Regions from separate parts of the Acidovorax sp. GW823-FHT05D11 genome, predicted to be linked through region 1. Evidence: predicted binding sites of a transcription regulator. Region 1 holds the regulator's gene; the other holds the start of a gene.
What was found. Region 1 encodes sigma-54, which starts transcription at its own class of promoters, with help from an activator protein. Its sites were predicted from a motif close to TGGCANGNAANCTGCTTT; they were not measured.
Positions count from the first base shown of each region.

Region 2: the regulator sigma-54 is predicted to act here: its motif matches at 2,139-2,156, upstream of nirB (nitrite reductase large subunit NirB).

Region 1 covers NZ_CM179502.1:5,152,162-5,156,578, forward strand. Annotated here, with positions in the region: gene AC3RCE_RS23760 (THUMP domain-containing class I SAM-dependent RNA methyltransferase) at 1-1,290, opposite strand, end outside; gene AC3RCE_RS23765 (acyl-CoA thioesterase) at 1,287-1,769, opposite strand; gene AC3RCE_RS23770 (RNA polymerase factor sigma-54) at 1,861-3,450, opposite strand; gene lptB (LPS export ABC transporter ATP-binding protein) at 3,623-4,408, opposite strand; gene lptA (lipopolysaccharide transport periplasmic protein LptA) at 4,405-4,417, opposite strand, start outside.
Region 2 covers NZ_CM179502.1:1,718,526-1,722,942, forward strand. Annotated here, with positions in the region: gene nirB (nitrite reductase large subunit NirB) at 1-1,965, opposite strand, end outside; gene AC3RCE_RS07815 (bifunctional protein-serine/threonine kinase/phosphatase) at 2,298-4,061, shown strand; gene AC3RCE_RS07820 (MFS transporter) at 4,277-4,417, opposite strand, start outside.

The DNA.
Region 1 (4,417 bases):
CGGGCCGCCGGCATCGGGCGCCTGGGGCGGCGCCTTGGCACCGCGGTCGCGCACGGCGCCCTTGATCATGTCGAAGCGAAACATGCGGCATTCGATGGGGCCGTTCCACATCGGCACGCGGCGCGACTCCTTCAGGCGCATCTTGCCGGGCAGCTTGAGGTCGGGCGTGAGCATCCAGGCCGTCCAGCCGCTGTAGTTCTTCTTCCAGTGCGCGGCCAGCTGGCTGAAGAACTCGCCGCCATCGTCGGTATGGGCTTCTTCACGGCCCACGGCCAGGCCCTGGGCACGGTCGGCCGCGCGCTCGCTGGCATTGCGGCCCGCGGCACCGGCCGCGGCGATGCGTTCGCCGTACGGGGGGTTCAGGAGCATCACGCCGGGCTGCTCGCACGGCGGCATGCGCTGCAGCGCATCGCCTCCGCGCAGCTGCACGGCGCCCGCCACGCCGGCGCGCTCGGCATTGCGCTCGGCGAAATCCACCATCCGGAAGGCGACGTCACTGCCGAAAATAGGCACAGCGCCTGTCTGTATTGCACCTTCAGCTTCATTTTTAATAGCAGACCAGACATGGGCCTGGTAGGGCAGCAGTTTCTCGAACGCAAAGCGGCGCAGCATGCCCGCCGGGATGCGGCAGGCGATCTGCGCGGCCTCGATGGCGATGGTGCCGCTGCCGCAGCAGGGGTCGTACAGCGGCTGGGGGTTGTCGCCGTGGGGGTCCCAGCCACTGGCGGCGATCATGGCGGCGGCCAGGGTTTCCTTGAGCGGGGCGTCGCCCTTGTCCTCGCGCCAGCCGCGTTTGAACAGCGGCTCGCCCGAGGTGTCGATGTAGATGGTGGCTTCGTCGGTGGTCAGGTGCAGGTGGATGCGCACGTCGGGCCACTGCGTGTTCACGTCGGGGCGCACGCCGCTCTTGGCGCGAAAGCGGTCGGCCACCGCGTCCTTGACCTTGAGCCCCGCGAAATTGAGGCTCTGCAGCGGGCTGTGCTGGGCGGTCACCTCGACCTTGAAGGTCTGGCGCGTGGTGAACCAGATTTCCCAGGCCACGTCGCTGGCGGCGGCGTAGAGGTCGTTCTCGGAGCGGTACGGGCGGTGCGCCAGCTGCACCAGCACGCGCTGGGCCAGGCGGCTGTGCAGGTTCAGCAGCAGCGCGTCGCGCCACGAGGCGCGCAGCAGCACGCCGCCCCGGCCCACCAGCAGGTCCTGCCCCGTGAGGCCGGTGATGCCGTGCACTTCGTCGGCCAGGAAGCCCTCCACACCGGCGGCGCAGGGGAGAAAAAGTTGGAGTTGGTTCATGACGATGGTGAGGATACGCGCTCGGAAAGTGCGTGTGAATCCGGCGTGCCGGCACGGGCCAGCAGCAACTGGCGGATGGAGTCCGGGATCGGCGCCACCTTGCGGCCGGCCTTGCCGATGAAAACGATGCCGATCTTGCCGCGCGCCACCTCGCGGCCCGAGGTCTTCTCGGTCATGCAAAAGACCAGGTCGAACCCATAGCGGTTGAAGTCCGCAGGCGCCATCTCCACGCGCATGGTCTCGCCGTGGAAGCCCTCGGACTTGTACTGCGCCACGATGTCTCCGACCACGATGGACAGCCCGCCCACGTCGGCCTCGGGGTAGCCGAGTGACTGGAAAAACCGCACCCGGGCCTCGGACACGAGGCTCAGCAGCTGCGCGTTGTCCAGGTGCCCGCCCTGGTTGACATGGCTGATGTAGATCTGCATTTCGGTGGCGAAGCCGAAGTGCGCGGGAAGGTCGAAGACGATGCGGGCCATGGACGGGGTGGCGAAGTGAGAGGGAAAGACGGCAACGGAGCGGAAAAACGGGCCACCAGGCGCATGCGCCGTGCACACGCTCGCACGGCGCCTACAGGGCCTTGCGCAGATTCGCCGGCGCGATCTTGAGCGCCTCGCGGTACTTGGCGACGGTGCGGCGCGCGCACTCGATGCCCTGCTCCTTGAGCATCTCGGCGATCTGGCTGTCGGACAGCGGCTTGGTCGGACTCTCGGCGGCCACGAACTGCTTGATGAGGGCGCGCACGGCGGTGCTCGACGCATTGCCGCCGGTCTCGGTGCCCAGGCCCGAGCCGAAGAAGTACTTGAGCTCGTAGGTGCCGATGGGCGTGGCCATGTACTTGGCCGTGGTCACGCGGCTGATGGTGGACTCGTGCAGGCCCAGCTCGTCGGCGATGTCGCGCAGCACCAGCGGGCGCATGGCGAGTTCGCCGTGGGTGAAGAAGTTCTTCTGCCGCTCCACGATGGCGCGCGAGACGCGCAGGATGGTGTCGAAGCGCTGCTGGATGTTCTTGATGAACCAGCGCGCCTCCTGCAGGCGCTGCTGCATGCCCTGGTGGCCCTCGCCGCCCTTGTGGCCGCGCAGGGCGCCGGCATAGATGTCGTGCACGCGCAGGCGCGGCATCACGTCGGGGTTGAGCTGCACGATGAAGTTGTGCTGCCCGTCGCGGCCATTGGCGCGCCCGGCCTTGCGCACGATCACGTCGGGGATGATGATGTTGCGCTCCACGTCGGCGAAGCGGCGCCCCGGGCGCGGCTCCAGCCGGGCGATCAGCGCCATGGCGGCGCGGGTGCGCTCCTCGCTGTCGCCGCAGGCCTGCGTGAGGCGGCGCACGTCGCGCCGCGCCAGCATCTCCAGCGGCTGCTGGCACACGCGCAGCGCGGTCTGCACGGTGTCGGGGTCGATGTCGATGTCCTCGTCGGCGGCCAGCGCCTTGAGCTGCAGCGTCAGGCACTCGGCCAGGCCGCGCGCGCCCACGCCCACGGGCTCCAGGCTCTGCAGCAGCCGCTGTGCCACGGTGAAGCGGTGCACCAGTTCCTCGATCTGCTCCAGGTCGTCGGGCCCGGCCAGGCTGATGGCCAGCTCTTCGAGCGGATCCTCCAGGTAGCCGTCGTCGTTGAGCGATTCGATCAGGAAGCGCAGCGCGGCGCGGTCGATCTCGGACAGGCGCAGCGCCAGCGCCTGTCGGTGCAAAAAGGCGGTCAGCGATTCGTGCGTGCGGGCCAGCTCGGTGGCGTCGGCCTCGTCGCCTTCGGCGTCGTTGCGGTTGCGGGCGGGGGCGTCGCCGCCCCACTCGGCGTCGTTGGGCGCCATCTCCACCGTGCCGTCGCCGCTCCAGTCGGGCTCGTCGGCGCCCGCGCTCGGTGTTTCAGCATCATTTTGAGCCTCAGCGCTGGTACTGCTTGCGCTGGTAGCTCCTGAAAAAATAGCATCATCCGCGCTGTAGTCGTCGGCCTGGGCCGGCGTATCGGCGGCTTCCAGGCCAAACTCCTCGCGCGGCGCCTCGTCGACGTTGCGTTCGAGGAACGGGTTTTCGTCGAGCATCTGCTCGACTTCCTGCGAGAGTTCCAGCGTGGACAACTGCAGCAGCCGGATGGACTGCTGAAGCTGGGGGGTCAATGCAAGATGCTGCGAGACGCGCAGCGAGAGTCCAGGTTTCATTGATTGAGCGCCGCCGGGCCGCCCCAAGGCGCGAAGGCCCCCTCGGGGGGCAGCGAACCACGCGCAGCGGGGAGCGTGGGGACACCGTACCGCGCCGCCGGGCCGCCCCAAGGCGCGAAGGCCCCCTCGGGGGGCAGCGCAGTACACGAAGTGACAAGCGTGGAGGCCATGTCTACATGCGGAAATGTTCGCCCAGGTACACCCGGCGCACTTCGGCGTTGTCCACGATCTCGGACGGCGTGCCCTGGGCCAGCACCTGGCCATCGCTGATGATGAAGGCGTGGTCGCAGATGCCCAGCGTCTCGCGCACGTTGTGGTCGGTGATGAGCACGCCGATGCCGCGCGCCTTGAGAAAACCGATGATGCGCTGGATCTCGATCACGGCGATGGGGTCGATGCCCGCAAAGGGCTCGTCCAGCAGGATGAAGCGCGGCTGCGTGGCCAGCGCGCGGGCGATCTCGACGCGGCGGCGCTCGCCGCCCGACAGGGCCATGGCGGGCGAGGCCCGCAGGTGGTCCACGCGCAGCTCCTGGAGCAAGGCCGTGAGACGCTCTTCGATGGCCTCGCGCGACAGCGGCTTGCCGTCGTCGTCCGCGCGCTGCAGCTCCAGCACCGCGCGCACGTTCTCTTCGACCGTGAGCTTGCGGAAGATGGAGGCTTCCTGCGGCAGGTAGGACAGCCCCAGCCGCGAGCGGCGGTGGATGGGCATGTGGGCCACCGAATGGCCGTCGATGCGGATGTCGCCCGCGTCGCTGCGCACCAGGCCCACGATCATGTAGAACGAGGTGGTCTTGCCCGCGCCGTTGGGCCCCAGCAGGCCCACGACCTCGCCCTTTTGCACGACCAGCGACACATCCTTGACGACCTTGCGGCTGCCATACGACTTGGCCAGGTGCTGCACCTCCAGGCGGCTGCCCGCCTGGGCGTCAGGACCGGAGCTGACGGGCTGCGCGCTCACTTGGAGCCG
Region 2 (4,417 bases), 2.1 Mb from region 1:
GCCCATGCGGCACCACTCGCTGCCCACGCAGGTCTTCACGGTGCGCAGGGCCTTGGCGTAGGCGTGGCCGCTGGGCATCCCGATGTCCTTCCACACGTTGACCAGGTCTTCCTTCTTCACGCCCAGCAAATCGATGCGCTGGCCTCCCGTGACCTTGACGGTGGGGATCTTGTACTTGTCCACCGCATCGGCGATGCGGCGCAGTTCGTCGGCCGTGGTCTCGCCGCCCCACATGCGCGGGATGACGCTGTAGGTGCCGTCTTTCTGGATGTTGGCGTGGCTGCGTTCGTTGATGAAGCGGCTTTGCGGGTCGTCCCTGGCCTCCTTGGGCCAGGTGCTGATGAGGTAGTAGTTGACCGCGGGGCGGCAGCTGGCGCAGCCGTTGGGCGTCTTCCATTCCATGAACCTGAACACGTCGGCGATGGTCACCAGCTTGGCTGTGCGGATCGCATCGCGCACGGCCTGGTGGCCGTGGTCGGTGCAGCCGCACATGGCCTTGGTCTTGGGCGTGGCGCTGTAGTCGCCGCCCGCCGTGAACATGATGATCTGCTCCACCAGACCGGTGCACGAGCCGCAGGATGCGCTGGCCTTGGTGTGCTTGCGCACTTCGTCCAGCGTGAACAGGCCTTTTTCCTTGATGGCCTTGCAGATGGCGCCCTTGGTCACGCCGTTGCAGCCGCAGACCTCGTCGCTGTCCTGCATGGCGGCGGCCTTGCTCTGGCCCTGGTGGCCCGTGTCGCCCATGTTGGATTCGCCGAACATGAGCCGGTCGCGGATGTCGCTCACCGTGCGGCCGTCGCGCAGCAGCTTGAAGTACCAGCTGCCGTCCACCGTGTCGCCGTACAGGCACGCGCCCACGAGCTTGTCGTCCTTGAGCACCAGTTTCTTGTACACGCCGCCGAAGGGGTCGCTCATCACGATTTCCTCGGTGCCTTCGCCGCCCTGGAAGGCGCCGGCCGAGAACAGGTCGATGCCGGTGACCTTGAGCTTGGTGGAGGTCAGTGAGCCCTGGTAGCGGCCGATGCCGAACTCGGCCAGGTGGTTGGCCAGCACCTTGCCCTGCTCGAACAGCGGGGCCACCAAGCCATAGGCGATGCCCCGGTGCGCGGCGCACTCGCCCACGGCGTAGATGCGCGCGTCGGTGGTGGTCTGCAGCGTGTCGCTCACCACAATGCCGCGGTTCACGTGCAGACGCATCTTTTCAGCCAGCGCGGTGTTGGGACGGATGCCCACGGCCATCACCACGAGGTCGGCGGGCACCTCGGTGCCGTCCTTGAATTTCACACTGGCCACGCGGCCATCGGCGTTGCCCACGAGTTCCTGCGTCTGCGCACCGATCAGGAACTGCATGCCGCGCTGCTGCAGCGAATCCTGCAGCATCTTGCCCGCCACGTCGTCGAGCTGGCGCTCCATGAGCCAGCCCGCCACGTGCACCACGGTGACCTGCATGCCGCGCCTCATGAGGCCGTTGGCGGCCTCCAGGCCCAGCAGGCCGCCGCCGATGACCACGGCGTGTTTGTAGGTGGCGGCGGCGTCGATCATCGCCTGGGTGTCGGCGATGTCGCGGTAGGCCAGCACACCCTTCAAGTCCTTGCCCGGCACGGGCAGGATGAACGGGTTCGAGCCGGTGGCCATGATCAGGCGGTCGTATTCGGCGGTGATCACATCGCCTGCGGCACTGGTCGCGCTGACCACGCGGCGCACGCGGTCCACGTCGGTCACCGTGAAGCCGGTGTGCAGCGTGATGTGGTTGTCGGCATACCAGGACCAGTCGTTCAGAATGATCTCGTCGATGGTCTGCTCGCCGGCCAGCACGGGCGAGAGCAGGATGCGGTTGTAGTTGGGATGCGGCTCGGCGCCGAACACCGTGATGTCGTACAGATCGGGGGCAATCTTGAGCAGCTCTTCCAGCGTGCGCACACCGGCCATGCCGTTCCCCACCATCACCAGCTTGAGCTTTTTCATCGTGACTCCGTCCGTTGCGCCGCCGGGGCGGCGCGAAAAACAAAAAAGGCGTCCACACGATGCTGCTTCGAATGCGATTCGAAACGGCATGTGGGGACGCCTTTGTCCGTACAACTCCTCGGTGCGCCATTGCACGGCTGAATTGCGGGACCCCGCAGGGTCGTTGCCTACGTTAAGCAATGCTTGTGCCAGTCGCCCTGCACGCATCTGGGGCGCGGGCTGGCGCCGGGCCCGGAGAATGGGGCAGGCCGGGGCCGGACCCGTGCCGCCCCGCGCCCCCGGCGGGCGCGGCATGCACCACCTTGGGCATGAAACCTGCATGGAGCTGGTGCATGAGTTTTGAACTGGACTTTGGCTACACCTCGCAGGCCGGGCGCAAGGCGTTGAACGAGGACTTCGCCGCGCTGGTGTCCGGGCAGGGGCGCGAGCGCGAGCGGGGTGCCATCGCCGCCATCGCCGATGGCGTGAGCACGGGCGGCAACGGCCGCGAGGCCGCCCAGACCACGGTCAACACGCTGGTGAACGACTACTTCGCCACGCCCGACACCTGGGACACCACGGTGGCGCTGGACCGCATCCTGTCCGCCCACAACGGCTGGCTCGCGTCCATGAACCGGCGCCGCCAGCCCGCGGTGGGGCTGACCACCGTGACCGCGCTGGTGCTGCGCGGCCAGTCGTATACGCTGGCCCATGTGGGCGACACGCGGGCCTACCTGCTGCGCGGCGGCCGGCTGCAGCAGCTGACCGCCGACCACGTGATGTCGCAGCACGACTTCGCCCACCAGCTCACCCGCGCCATGGGCCTGGATGACCATGTGGTGGTGGACTACAGCCAGGGCGAACTGCACAGCGGCGACCTGTTCGTGCTGCTCTCCGATGGCGTGCACGGCAGCCTTCCCGTGCGCGAACTGCGCCAGCTGCTGCGCCAGGGCGGGCCGGCGCAGGCCCTGAGCGACGGGCTGGTGCAGGCCGCGCTGCGCCGAGGCAGCAGCGACAACGTGACCGCGCTGATCGTGCAGGTGCAGGGCGTTCTGGAGGCCACGCTGCAGGATGAATCCCGCCGTGCGCAGGACCTGCCCGTGCTGCCCCTGCTCAAGGTGGGCGACACCGTGGATGGCCTCACGGTGACGGCCCTGGTGGCCGACAGCGGCATCCACCGCATCTACCAGGTGCGCGACGGGGCCACGCAGCGGCTGTATGCCCTCAAGACCCTGCTGCCCGCGCGCGCCCACGACGCGCAGGAGCGGGCCACGCTGGCGCACGAGGCCTGGGTGGCGCGGCGCATGCAGTCGGGCCAGGCCGCAGCCCATCTGGCGCGGCTCAACGACTGGCCATTGGGTGCCACCGGCACGGGCGACGGCGCGGGGGCCAGCGCGTTTTACCTGCTGTACGACTGGCATTCCGGCGACACGCTGGGGCAGCGCCTGCGCCACCGCCAGCACCTGGCCGTGGGGCAGGCCGTGACGGTGACCGTGCAGGCCGCGCGCGTGCTGGGCTGGCTGCACCGCCAGGGCGTGGTGCACCGCGACATCAAGCCCGACAACCTGCACCTGGGCGACGACGGCGTGCTGCGCGTGCTGGACCTGGGCGTGGCCCTCTCGGGCCGCGAGCCCGAGGCCACGCGCCGCCTGCACGCGGGCACCCCCAGCTACATGAACCCCGAGCAGTGGCCGGGCTACGAACGCAACGGCGATCCCGCCGGCCAGCTGCCCGACGCGGGCAGCGACCTGTTCGCGCTGGGCGTCACGCTGTACCAGCTGCTCAGCCACGGGCGCCTGCCCTATGGCGAGGTGGTGCAGTACCAGCTGGGCCGCTACCACCGCGACCCTGTGGCCCCCAGCCGCCACAACCCGGGCGTGCCCATCTGGCTCGACCAGATCGCCCTGAAGGCCGTGGCGCGCCACCGCGCGCAGCGCTTCGAGACGGCGGAGGAACTGCTGCTGGCCCTGGAGCGCGGCGCGTCGCGGCCCCTGTCGGCCCCCGGCCCCCAGCCCCTGATGCAGCGCGATGCCACGGCCCTGTGGAAGATCGCGCTCGCGGTGAGCGTGCTGGTGAACCTGCTGCTGATCTACTGGCTGCTGTTCCTGCCCCGGTAGGGGGCGGCAATGGTGGTTGATTGCTATTGAAAACATAGCTGCTGGCGCTGATGGAGAAAGCGCCAGGGCCTGTTTTTCCTTCAAGATAACATCACGGTGGTGCGCGGCCACTGAAGTCGCCCCGGCCCCTGCGGGGATGCCGGGCAGGGGCTTTTCCTTTCGGGCGGCCCATGCCCGCGCCCCCGGGGGCAGGCACAAGGCAAGGCCGCAACGCCTCAGGAGGAAGTCCTGGCCCGTCCGCCGCGTTCGGCCCAGGTCCGCGTCCAGCGGATCTGCATCACGCGCAGCAGCAGCAGCATGGCCAGCGCACACACTGCGATGCCCACGAAACCCCACAGGTAAGTGCCCGTGTACTG